2 regions of the Streptomyces sp. NBC_01012 genome follow, and region 2 is predicted to be linked to the other one. Evidence: riboswitches for the same ligand, from Rfam matches in the RefSeq annotation. Region 2 holds a riboswitch; the other holds the start of a gene.
The links. Region 2 has a riboswitch for ZMP and ZTP ahead of OG623_RS33910 (bifunctional 5,10-methylenetetrahydrofolate dehydrogenase/5,10-methenyltetrahydrofolate cyclohydrolase). Riboswitches for the same ligand answer to the same signal wherever they lie in the genome.
Positions count from the first base shown of each region.

Region 1: linked by a shared signal. The riboswitch ahead of glyA (serine hydroxymethyltransferase) and the one ahead of OG623_RS33910 (bifunctional 5,10-methylenetetrahydrofolate dehydrogenase/5,10-methenyltetrahydrofolate cyclohydrolase) in region 2 are both predicted to bind ZMP and ZTP.

Region 1 is NZ_CP108688.1:2,396,158-2,402,349, reverse strand. It holds gene OG623_RS10430 (PBS lyase) at 1-580, opposite strand, end outside; gene ligD (non-homologous end-joining DNA ligase) at 787-1,680, opposite strand; gene OG623_RS10420 (Ku protein) at 1,740-2,843, shown strand; ZMP/ZTP riboswitch at 2,903-3,027, shown strand; gene glyA (serine hydroxymethyltransferase) at 3,068-4,378, shown strand; gene OG623_RS10410 (NERD domain-containing protein) at 4,555-5,736, shown strand; gene OG623_RS10405 (D-2-hydroxyacid dehydrogenase family protein) at 5,855-6,192, shown strand, end outside.
Region 2 is NZ_CP108688.1:7,595,080-7,601,271, reverse strand. It holds partial or broken gene OG623_RS33920 (glycoside hydrolase family 30 protein) at 1-594, shown strand, start outside; gene OG623_RS33915 (isocitrate lyase/phosphoenolpyruvate mutase family protein) at 672-1,436, shown strand; ZMP/ZTP riboswitch at 1,442-1,527, shown strand; gene OG623_RS33910 (bifunctional 5,10-methylenetetrahydrofolate dehydrogenase/5,10-methenyltetrahydrofolate cyclohydrolase) at 1,549-2,451, shown strand; gene OG623_RS33905 (DNA-3-methyladenine glycosylase family protein) at 2,420-3,367, opposite strand; gene OG623_RS33900 (VOC family protein) at 3,369-3,740, opposite strand; gene OG623_RS33895 (MarR family winged helix-turn-helix transcriptional regulator) at 3,846-4,307, shown strand; gene OG623_RS33890 (response regulator) at 4,363-5,028, opposite strand; gene OG623_RS33885 (sensor histidine kinase) at 5,025-6,192, opposite strand, start outside.

The DNA of each region.
Region 1 (6,192 bases), 5.2 Mb from region 2:
CCGCCCGGTCCGCCAGCGGCCGGTGGCGGAGGGCGATCCGGCCCGCCGCCTCGACCAGTGCGAGCCGCACCTCGTCGTCGGCCTCCACCGGCAGCCGCTCCCGCAGCAGTGCGAGCACCCTGCCCGGCCTGCCGTGCAGGCTGGCCAGGGCCAGCGGCGCGGCGAGCCGTACGCCCGGGTCCTCGTCGGCGACCAGCTCGAAGAAGACCGCGGAACCGGCGGACACGGCGGCCGCGGCCATCGCGTAGTTCGCCACGCCCTCGATCTCGTCCTCGTCCAGCTCGCTCTCGTCGTCCTCGTCCAGATCGATGCCGCCGATGCTGGTGAGCAGCTCGACGATGCCGCCCCGGTCGCGTATCCCAGGATCCACGGCCAGCTCGAAGAGGAACGGTATGCAGGCGAGCGTGCACGCGTACACATCGCCCTGGTGGTGCACCGCGCCGTACATCCCGTCGAGCGCGCTCTCCCGCTCCGCCGGATCGGCGGACGCGAGTCCGTACAGAAGCCCCGGCACATCGCCGGCCGGGCCGTAGGCATGCTCCATCGAGGCCCAGTCGACCTCGTCGATCCCCGTGAACACGCCACACCCTCCCCGTGTTTCGGCCCGACCGGCGCATGAGGGTGGGTCGGGCTCGTCTCCGCGCGGCCACAACCGTGCCCGCGAAGCAGTGTCTGCGCAGAGTGTGCACCACGGCCACGACAATCCACCCGCCACATGCGGCCTTTCCTCGCCGTGGACGCGATGGCTGTGACCGGGCTGTGCGGGCCCTGTATTCTCCGCCCGGCTCAGGCCCCGGGCAGGGGGCGCGCCTGTCCGGGATCGGTCAGCGGGGCGAGCAGATCTCCGTGCCGCTCGAGCCGTGCGGCCATGTCACCGGCGAGGAAGCGAAGGTCGTCCGGTGTTGCGCACGCCTCGACCTCGTCCCAGGTGACGGGTGCGGAGACGGCCGGACCGCTCTTCGCCCGCAGGGTGTACGGGGCCGCGGTGGTCTTCGCGGCGGCGTTCTGGCTGAAATCCACGAACACCTTCCCGGGGCGCAGCGAGCGCGTCATCCGGTGGACGGCCAGCTCGGGCAGCGCCTCCTGGGCCTGGACGGCCAGCCCCTTCGCATAGGCCGTCACCTCATCGGACGGGGTGGGCTCCAGGGGGACGAGGAGATGCAGCCCCTTGGATCCCGAGGTCTTGCCGTACGAGGACAGCCCGTCGGCCGCCAGCCGCTCCCGCAGCCACAGGGCGACCGCACAGCAGTCCACGACGCTCGCGGGCGGCCCCGGGTCCAGGTCGAACACCATCCGGTCGGCCACGGCCGGGGAGTCCTGCCGCCACTGGTGGGTGTGGAACTCCACCACCAGATTCGCCGCCCACATCAGCGACGGGAGGTCCTGGACGAGCACCTGCCGGGCGTCGGGATCGTCGCTGCGGGGGACCGGGGCCGTGCGCACCCAGTCGGGTGTACCGGGCGGCGGATTCTTGGTGAAGAAGCGCAGCCCCTCCGGGCCGTCCGGGTACCGCAGGAAGGACAGCGGGCGGTCGCGCAGATGCGGCAGCATCACGCCCGCCGCCGTGGCCGCGTAGTAGTGCAGCACCTCGCCCTTGGTCGTACCGGTGGCCGGATACAGCACCTTGTCGAGATTGCTGAGCGCCAGGCGCCGCCCCTCCACCTCTGTGATCGGCGTCATACGATAAGAATCACACGAAATCGCATCATTGCGGCTGTGGCGGGCGTAAGGGGTGAACGGTGAGGTCCATCTGGAACGGCTCGATCTCGTTCGGACTGGTCAGCATTCCGGTCAAGCTCATGAACGCCACCGAGAACCACTCGATCTCCTTCCGGCAGATCCACACCGAGGACGGTGGCCGGATCCGCTACCGCAAGGTCTGCGAGCTGGACGAGGAGGAGGTGCCCGCCTCCGAGACGGTCAAGGCGTACGAGGACGCCGACGGCACGGTGATCCCCGTGACCGACGAGGACCTGGCCTCGCTGCCGCTCCCCACCGCCAAGACGATCGAGATCGAGGGGTTCGTGCCGGCCTCCGCGATCGACCCCCTTCAGCTGGATTCGGCGTACTACCTCTCGGCCAACGGCGTGCCGGCCGCCAAGCCGTACGCCCTGCTGCGTGAGGCGCTCAGACGCAGCGGAAAGGTCGCCGTCGCGAAGTACGCGCTGCGGGGGCGGGAGCGGCTCGGCATGCTGCGGGTGGCCGACGACGTGATCGCGATGCACGGCCTGCTGTGGCCGGACGAGATCCGGGCCCCCGAGGGCGTCGCCCCCGAAGCCGGGGTCAAGGTCCGCGACGCGGAGCTGGACCTGGCGGACGCGCTGATGAACACACTCGGCGACGCCGACATGGACGCGCTCCACGACGACTACCGCGAGGCGGTCGAGGAACTGGTCGCGGCGAAGGCGGCCGGCGAACCGGTGGCGGAGGAGGAGGCCGAGGAGCCCGAGGGCAAGGTGATCGACCTGATGGCGGCGCTGGAGAGCAGCGTGCGGGCGGCGAAGGAGTCCCACGGCGGGCACGGGGGAGAGGTCGCCGACGTCCACCCCATCGGGAAGAAGAAGGCCGGGGCATCGGCGAAGAAGGCGGCACAGGACAAGGCCGCACCGGACAAGGCCGCGCAGAAGAAGGCGCCCACCGAGAAGACCGCCGCGAAGAAGGCCCCCGCCGGGAAGGCCGCGCAATCGGCTCCCGCGAAGAGGACGGCGGCCAAAAGGGCCGCGCCCGAGAAGGCCGAAACCAAGAAGCCCGCGGCGAAGAAGACCGCTGCGAAAAAGCCCGCGGCGAAGAAGACCGGGGCGAAGAAGAGCTCCGGGGGCACACGGAAGCGCACCTCGGCCTGATGTGTGCCGCGCGCCCCCGGGCGTGCCCGGTGTCGCAACCGGCCGCCCCGCAGTAGGGTGCGGACTGCCGCGACTGGCGCGTACCCCGCACGGGGTGCTCCGTGGAAACGACCACGAGGGAGCGGCACTCCCCGGGCGCGCCCGGGGCGTCATCGCCGGAGGGCCGTCCGCCTGGGCATTCCGGGTCCATGTCGCCCGCGTGCGACCGACCCGGGAGGAAACCCGTGGCCGTACAGCCGATCGATGCAGGCCGTCCCGCTCCGACCCGTACCGCTCCGAACCGCCCCGCCCTCGCGGCGGCCGATCCGGAGCTCGCCGCCCTGGTGGACGCCGAGGAGCGGCTCCAGGCGGACACCCTGCGCCTGATCCCCAGTGAGAACTACGTCTCCGCCGCCGTGCTCGAGGCATCGGGCACCGTCCTGCAGAACAAGTACTCCGAGGGCTACCCCGGCAAGCGCTACTACGAGGGCCAGCAGGTCATCGACCAGGTGGAGACCCTCGCCGTCGAGCGGGCCAAGGCGCTGTTCCGGATGGACCACGCCAATGTCCAGCCCTACTCCGGGTCCCCGGCCAACCTCGCCGTCTATCTGGCGTTCCTGGAGCCCGGAGACAGCGTCCTCGGGATGGCGCTGCCGATGGGCGGACACCTCACCCACGGCTGGGGTGTCTCGGCCACCGGCACATGGTTCCGGGGCCTGCGATACGGAGTGCGGCGCGACACCGGGCGCGTCGACCTCGACGAGGTGCGCGACCTGGCACGGGCCGAGCGGCCCAAGCTGATCTTCTGCGGCGGCACCGCCGTGCCCCGGACGATCGACTTCGAGGGGTTCGCCGAGATCGCGCGTGAGGTCGGCGCGGTGCTGGTGGCCGATGTCGCCCATATCGCGGGACTGATCGCCGGCGGCGCGCACCCCTCGCCCGCCCCCCACGCCGACGTGGTGTCCACCACCACCCACAAGACCCTGCGCGGACCGCGTGGCGCGATGCTGCTGACCACGGCCGAGCACGCCAAGACCATCGACCGCGCCGTGTTCCCCGGTCTCCAGGGCGGCCCGCACAACCAGACCACCGCCGCCATCGCGGTGGCGCTCAAGGAGGCGGCGGAGCCCGACTTCGCCGCGTACGCCCACCAGGTCGTCGCCAACGCCCGTGCGCTGGGCGATGAGCTGGCGGCACGTGGCTTCGACCTCGTCTCCGGCGGTACGGACAACCATCTGCTGCTGGCCGACCTCACGAGCAAGGGTGTCTCCGGGAAGATCGCGGCGAAGGCCCTCGACCGGGCCGGGATCGTCGTCAACCACAACACCGTCCCCTACGACCCCCGTAAGCCCTTCGACCCGTCCGGGATCCGTATCGGCACCCCCGCCCTGACTTCGAGGGGCATCGGGGCCGCCGAGATGGGGACGGTCGCACAGTGGATCGGTCTTGTGGTCGATGCCGCTCGTACAGGTGATGAATCGACCGTTTCCAAGGTCAGGGAAGAAGTGCGGACCATGATGGAGGCGTATCCGGCGCCGGGACTCCTGCCGGCCTGACCGGGAAGCCGGAGCGGCCCGCGATGCCGGAGCAGCCCGGGGCACACAGGGTCCGGACCGCTCCGGAACGCCGGGCTCCCGACCCCGCGCGCCCGCTCTGCGCCCTGTGCGGGAGCCGGACCGCCGTACAGGCTGGGAGAGCAAGGATGGCCGGGGGTGCGAACAGAGGGGGCACGATGCAGGATCTCAAGGTCACGTCATGGCAGCTCTTCGGGCACGACCGGCTCTATGTGAATCTGCCGGACGGCACCGCGATCGGATGGGCGGACAGGGGCAGCGGCACGATCACGGTCCTGCACCCGCGCTACCGCGACGCGGTGACCGACGCACTCGCACGCCAGGTCCCCGACCTGCCGGCCCTCGTCGACGCGGAGGCCCCGGCCGGACACCCCGCCCATGCGGCGCCGCCGCCGGTCCCGCGGATCCCGCCGATGCGGGGGATGCGGAAGCGGGGTGCGGGGCAGAGGGAGACGGCCTTACGGCAGCCGGTGCCGGAGCGCGATCCCGAGCCCGTACGGGAGGCGGCGCCTGCGCCCGGACCGGTGGTGGCCGCGCCGCAGCGGGCGCCCGTACCGGAAGCGGAGGCCGAGACGGAGGCGGGGACGAAGGCGATCGGACCGGATCCGGTCGAGGCCGGGGCCCCGGCCCCGGCTGATGCTCCCGCCCCCGCCCCGGTCCCGCCCGAGCCTCCGGCGGCCGGGACCGGACCGCGGCGGCGGCCCGCCGTGCTGCCCGCGCTGACCGCCGCGAGCGACCTCGCGTCGCGGCGGCCGGGAGCCGCGCTCCGGGAGCAGCTCGGCGAGGGCGGGACCGGGGCGCTCGTACGGGCGGCCACCGGGGCGCTGCGCCGGCACAAGGACGCGGACCCGCGGCGCGGCGCCCTCTCGGGTGAGCGGCGGGTCGGGGCCGAGCTCAAGCGGCTGACCCGGCACGGCTGGCGGGTCCTGCACTCCGTGCCCCTGCCGGACGCCACGGAGATCGGGCATCTGCTCATCGGGCCGGGCGGGGTGTTCGTGGTGAGCACCGAGTACCGCACCGGTACCTCGGCACGGGTCGCCGACGACACGCTGCGCATCGACGACGGCGAACCGCAGCCGTACGCGCTCGACGGCAGGCCGGAGGCCCGGCGGGCCAGGGCGGCGCTGGAGGCGTACTGCGCCTTCGACGTGCCCGTGCAGACCGTGCTGGTGTTCACCGGTGTCACCGAGCTGGAGGTGGTCGCCACCCCGGCCGGTGTCCGGGTCTGCCGGGAGCGCCAGGTGTCCGCCCTCGCTCCGCTGACAGGCGTGTTCACCCTCACCCAGGTGGAGCGCGTCTACGACGTCGCGCGCAACGGGGAGGCCTGGCTGGACGCGTGACCCCGGGACACGGCCGGTAGATTTCCCGGTGCTGCCGCAAGTGCCGCGGCAGCACCGCCGCCGCACCACCGCCGCACCGACGTCGTGCGCGTACCGTGCCGTCGAAGGGGAAGACACCGTGAAACTCCGCTGTGCCGTGCTCGACGACTACCAGTCAGTGGCCTCCACCGCCGCCGACTGGTCGCCCGTCTCCGACGCCGTCGACGTGGTCAGCTTCGCGGAGCACTGTGCGACCGAGGACGAACTCGTCGCGCGCCTGGCCGAGTTCGACATCGTCGTCACCCTCAGGGAGCGGGTGCCGTTTCCCGCGACGCTGATCGAGCGGCTGCCACGGCTCCGGCTGCTCGTCGCCTCCGGCATGCGCAACACCTCCATCGACTACGCCGCCGCCGAGCGCCACGGCGTCACCGTCTGCGGCACCGCGAGCACGGTGACGCCGCCCGTCGAGCTGACCTG
Region 2 (6,192 bases):
TGGGACCACCCCGACTATCCGCTGGACGTCTTCAGCAGGACGTCCGGGATGAACCGTCTGATCGGCGCGGCCTTCCACTGCTACGGAGGCACCCCCGAGGCGCAGCAGCAGGTCCGCGACGCGGGAAAGCGCGTCTTCTTCACGGAGTGCTCGGGTTCCGACTCCGAGAACACCGCGAACACCTTCGAGGACACCCTGCGGTGGCACGCCGAGAACCTGGTCGTGCGGAACATGCGCTCGGGCGGTGAGACGGTCGTCGACTGGAATCTGGCCCTCGACCAGAACGGCGGCCCCCACCAGGGCAACTGCTCGACCCGCTGCAACGGTGTGGTGGAGATCGCGGGCGGCGACGTCACACCCAACGCCGAGTACTACACCCTCGGACATCTGTCGAAGTTCGTGGACGTCGGCGCGGACCGGATCGGCTCCACGGCCGACGGCACGATCCAGAACGTCGCCTTCCAGAATCCGGACGGCGAACGCGTCCTGTACGCCGTGAACACGGGCACGTCCGATCAGGAGTTCTCCCTCACGGACGACGGCCGTTCGCTGACGTACACGCTTCCGGCGGGTGCGGTGGCGACGTTCACCTGGCAGCCCTGACCCACGCCGAGGATTCCCGCCCGCATGGTTCGGCCGGCGCCGAACCATGCGGGTCCTAGCCTGGCGCCATGACCAGTTTCCACGCACTGCACCACACCGGGACGCCGTTGCTGCTGCCCAATGCCTGGGACCACGCGTCCGCCGCGGCCCTCGCCGCACGGGGCTTTCCCGCGATCGGGACGACCAGCCTGGGCGTGGCCGCCGCGGCCGGGCTGCCCGACGGTGCGGGGGTGGCCGAGGAGGAGACTCTTCGGCTGGCACAGCTCCTGGGCCATCGGGGGTTCCTGCTGTCCGTGGACGCCGAGGGCGGTTTCAGCGACGACCCGGCGAAGGTGGCGGAGCTGGCCGTCCGGCTGGCCGCCGCCGGTGCTGTGGGCATCAATCTGGAGGACGGCAGGGGCGATGGAACGCTCAGCCCCGTCCCGGTGCACGCGGCCAAGATCGCGGCGGTCAAGGCGGCCGTGCCCGACCTCTTCGTCAACGCCCGCACGGACACCCACTGGCTGCGCACCCAGCAGGACGAGACCACGGCCCGGCTCGACGCCTACATCCGGGCCGGCGCCGACGGCGTCTTCGTCCCCGGTCTGTCCGACCCGGCGGGGATCTCCGCCCTGGTGCGGTTCCTCGACGTACCGCTGAACATCCTGTACTCGCCTTCGGGCCCGGGCGTGGCGGAACTCGGCGCCCTGGGCGTACGCCGTGTCAGCCTCGGCTCGCTGCTCTACCGGGCGGCGCTGGGGGCGGCGGTGGGCGCGGCGGAGGACATCCGTGCCGGGCGCCCGGTGACCGGCGGAGTCGCGAAGTACGCCGAGGTGCAGGGCTTCGCCCAGTAGGCTGGGGTACAGGCCGTGACTGGCGCTGAGGTGGAGCACCACCGGGGAGCGGTCTGACGAGATGTCGTTGCCGTGCGCCTGGGCGAGCAGTCAGCCACGCCTGGAGGGCATCATGTCCACGACTCGAACAGCCCAGCTCATGGACGGCACCGGCCTCGCCCGGCGCATCATCGAGAAGGCCGCGGCCGAAGCGGCGGAGATCTCACGGAGTTCGGGGACCGGCCCCTGTCTGGCCACGGTGCTGGTGGGCGAGGACCCCGCGTCGGCCACGTACGTCCGTATGAAGCAGGCCCGTTGCGCGAAGGCGGGCATCCGGTCACGGCACATCGCTCTGCCCGCCGCCACCACGACCGCCGAGCTCGTCGACACGCTCTCGGATCTGTCCGGTGATCCGGATGTGCACGGCATCCTGCTCCAGCATCCCTGCGGTCCGCACATCGACGAGCGAGCGGCGTTCGAGGCCATCGCCCCGGAGAAGGACGTCGACGGCGTCACGATGCGCTCGTTCGCCGCGATGAGCTTCGCGCTGCCCGGCTTCGTGTCGTGCACCCCGGGCGGAATCATGCGGCTGCTGAAGGCCTACGACGTCGAACTGTCGGGCAAGCACGCCGTCGTGGTGGGCCGTAGCGCGATTCTCGGCAAGCCGGCCGGGATGCTCCTGCTCGCCGAGGACGCGACGGTGACGTACTGCCACTCCCGCACGGCCGACCTGTCGGAGGCCGTCCGGGAGGCGGACGTCGTGGTCGCCGCCGTGGGGCGTCCTCGGCTGATCCGGGGCGAGGACATCAAGCCGGGCGCGGTGGTGGTCGACGCCGGATACAACGCGGGCAATGTGGGCGACGTGGACTTCGACACGGCCCGCACCCGTGCCCGGTTGATCACTCCGGTTCCTGGTGGCGTCGGGCCGATGACGATCGCCGTCCTGCTGGCGCAGACCGTGGAGGCCGCAGCGCATCAGCTGGGATTCCGGCGCCACCGATCTCTCACGGCCGGTTCCCGGCGTGGGCACGCATGAGGAGGGCGACCCAACTGCGGTAGGGGCGCCAGGCTTCGGCCAGCGCCGCGAGCCGTCGGGGGCTGCTGTCCGCGGTGGAGGCGTCGAGGCCGTACGCGGCTGCCATGGCCCGGTGGAGGCGGGGCTCCACGGTGGGGAAGACATCGGGGTGTCCCGCGCCACGGATGAGGATGAGCTCGGCGGAGAACGGTCCGATGCCGGGCAGCTGTCTCAGGTCGCTGAGGGCGGACTCGGCGGGCTGTGCGCGCAGGACCGCGGCGTCGAGGCGCCCGTCCAGGGTGGCTTCGGCCAGTGCGTGCAGGCGCCCGATCTTGAGGCCGGTGAGACCGGGGACGTGGTCGAGGGTGCGCAGCACGGCGGGGGCGGGAAAGGCGTGCAGCCGTCGGCCCGCCACGTCGACGGGCCGGCCGTGCTCGTGCGCGAGACGGGCCTTGATGGCTGCGGCCTGGGTCTCTCGGATGCGGTTGCCGATGATCGTCCAGGCGGCGGCCTCGTAGGGCGAGTGGAACAGGACGGGCCGCAGTCCCGGGAACTCGGCCTGGAGACCGGCGACGACCTCGTCCTTGTCGGCGAGGGCGGGGAAGTCGGTGGCATCGACGTCGAGGGAGAGGATGCGGGCGATCTGGGCGCCGGCGGCCCGGCCTGCCACGGAGCCCGCGGTGGGCCGGGTGGTCCGGCCGTCGGCACGGACGGTGCACTCCGCGTGGACGAGGCCGGGGGTGCCGGGGGCGCCGTCCGTGGTCTCCTCCTGCCGGACCGCGGCTCCGACCACGGTGCGTCCGTCGTCGGAGACGAAGGCCAGCCGGAGAACCGCCTCGGCCGTGTGCTCGTAGGAGGCGGGGGTGAAGCCCTCCAGGAACCGGATGGAGGCGGCGAGGGAGAACGGACCGGCCGGGGCGAAGGAGACCGCGGCCACGTCAGCCGCCCTGGTGGACGGTCAGGACATAGCCCTCGGGACCGGTGAAGGAGAACATCGGGCCGAAGGGGCTGTCGGTGACAGGCGTGAGGATCTCGACGTCGTTGGCGATGAGCTGGTCGTGCAGAGCCTGGGTGTCAGGGGTGGGGAACCAGAGAGCGACACCGAGGCCGGGGCGGCCTGCATCCAGGTCGGTGCCGGGAAGCGGGTCACGCACGGCCAGCGCCACGGGCTTGGTGTCGAAGACGACCGCACCGGGGGGCGAGACGGCGGCACGGCGCAGGCCGAGGTTCTTCTCGCAGAACATGGCGGCAGCCTCCAGGTCACGGACCTGCAGAGCGATGAAGTCGGGACCGTCGATGGCGGCGGACATGGTTCCTCCTCGAATTGACGCGAAGACCTGACGCCAGGACTTCGATGTCAGGGCTTTGACATAACAGAGCGTAGAAGGCGCTCCGGCCTATGTCAAAATACTGACATGGATGACACGCCGCCGATCGAACCGCCGCACCCCGCCGAGGACGTGACCGATCACGTGGGCTACCGGCTCAAGCGCGCGCATGCCGCTCTGCGAGGCGCTATGGACCTGGTGCTGCGCGGTCACGACCTGACCGTTCCGCAGTACTCCTGTCTGGAGGTCCTCGCGGCCCGCCCGGGCCTGTCCAACGCCGAGCTGGCCCGGGCCACCTTCGTCACCCGGCAGTCGGCCAACACCGTCCTGCGCGGTCTGCAGGACGACGGCCTGGTCGCCCGCCCCGACACCGTGGCCACCGGCCGCGCCCGCCCCACGCATCTCACCGATGAGGGCAGGCTCCGGCTGAAGGCGGCACAGTCGGCGGTCTACGCCGTCGAGGCCCGCATGATCCGCGCCGTCCCCGCCGGGCGTCTGGCCGAGCTCCTCGCTGACCTCGACCGCATGACGCTGGCCCTCGACGAGTGAGGACGGGCACCGCCCGTCGCCGGGCCCGCACGGCCCTGCGGCGTCGGCCGCGCCGTCAGGCCAGTCCTGCTTCGATGGCGCGGCGGACGGCGTCGGCCCGGTCCCGGATCCCCGCCTTGGCGAACAGGTTGTTGATGTGGGTCTTGACCGTGGCCTCACTGATGAAGAGCTTCTCGGCGATCCCCCGGTTGGGCATGCCCTGGCCGATCAGCGCGAGCACCTCACGTTCGCGGGGTGTGAGGTTGCCCGGCAGAGCCCGTCCCCCGACGGGCGCCTTGGTCCTGACGGTGGCGAGCAACCGGTCCTGGACCTCGCGGTCGAGCACGGACTGCCCCGCACCTGCGGCCCGGATCGCCCGGGTGATGTCCTGGCGTCCCGCGTTCTTCGTCAGATAACCACGAGCCCCCGCGCCCAGGGCACCCAGGATCGAGTCGTCGTCGGCGAAGGTGGTCAACACGACCACCGCCACCTCCGGATACTCCTCGCTCAGCCGGCGGGTCGCTTCGATCCCGTCCATCACGGGCATCCTCAGGTCCATCAGCACCACGTCCACCGGCCCGGCGGCAGCAGCCGTCAGCACCTCGCCGCCATCGGCCGCGGTCGCGACGACATCGATGCCCTCGGACAGTCCGAGGACCGCGGCGAGCGGCTCCCGGACGGCGGCCTGATCGTCGGCGACGACCACCCTCAACCGCTGGGCACTCTGGGTCGGTTCACTCATCCCGGTATCACTGCCTCCACCTGCCAGCCGCCCTCGTCCGGTCCCTCGGTGAGGGGGCGCGCGCTGACGCTTCCGCCCAGCAGGGCGACACGTTCACGCATTCCGATCAGCCCCATCCCGCTGCCGACGCCCGCGTTCACCGCACGGGTTGCGGCGCCGTTACGGATCCTCAGTGTGGTCGATGCGGACGCGAACCTCAGCTCCACCCGGACTTCTCCCCCGGGCGCGTGCCGAGCGGCGTTGGTCAACGCCTCCTGGGCGATCCGCAGCAGATTCTGGGTCACTCCGGCGGGCACCTCACGAACGATCCCGGTGACGGTGAGGACCTCACGGTGACCCGACGACTCGAGCATCGCCGTCAGGGTCTCCAGCAGCGGCAGGGCGTCCTCGCGCAACGCGTGCACGGTCCACTGCGCCTGTTTCAGGCTCTCCTTGACCAGACCGTGGGCCTTGCCGTTGGCCTCCCTGACCTTCTCCAGGTCCCCCGTGTCGAGCAACGCGTCGGCCAGCTCCAACTGCATGTTGATCCCGGCCAGCGAGTGCGCCAGGACATCGTGCACATCACGCGCGATCCGGCTGCGCTCGGTCAGCACGGCGGTCCGCGCCTCGGCCCGGGCGGCGCGCTCGGCCGATTCGGCGGCCTCGATCGCCGCCTCCACGGCCCGGTGCCGACTGCGGTTGACGATGCCGAGCAGGACCGGGAGGCCCGTGGCGAGACCGAGGGCCCAGGGCAAGTCGTGGTACCCGGGCCCGAGACGGAAGAACAGGACGCCGCCGCAGAGCAGACTGCTGAGACCCGCGAGAGCGAGGGCCGGCCTGGTGTCGAACCGGTGCCCGAGGTGTCCGACGAGGAAGAAGGCGAAGAGGTACGTCGTCCCGCTGCGACTGACCCCGATCAGGCCGGCCGCCGCCAGGATGCTCAGCGCCGGCCAGACCAGGGGAAGGCGCCCGGCGGCCTTGTTCCTGTTCCCGGGCAGACGCCGATCCAGCAGAATCGCGGAGTTGACCACGAGCAGAACGGCAACGGCCAGGCCCGAACCGCTGAATGCGAGCGGCCGGATCGTCAGGATTCCGATCACGATGACCGCCACGGTCCAGAACCACTGCACACGCGGGTCCCGTCCGGGAACACGGAGCGGGCCCGCTCCCGGGGCCGCGCCTTCC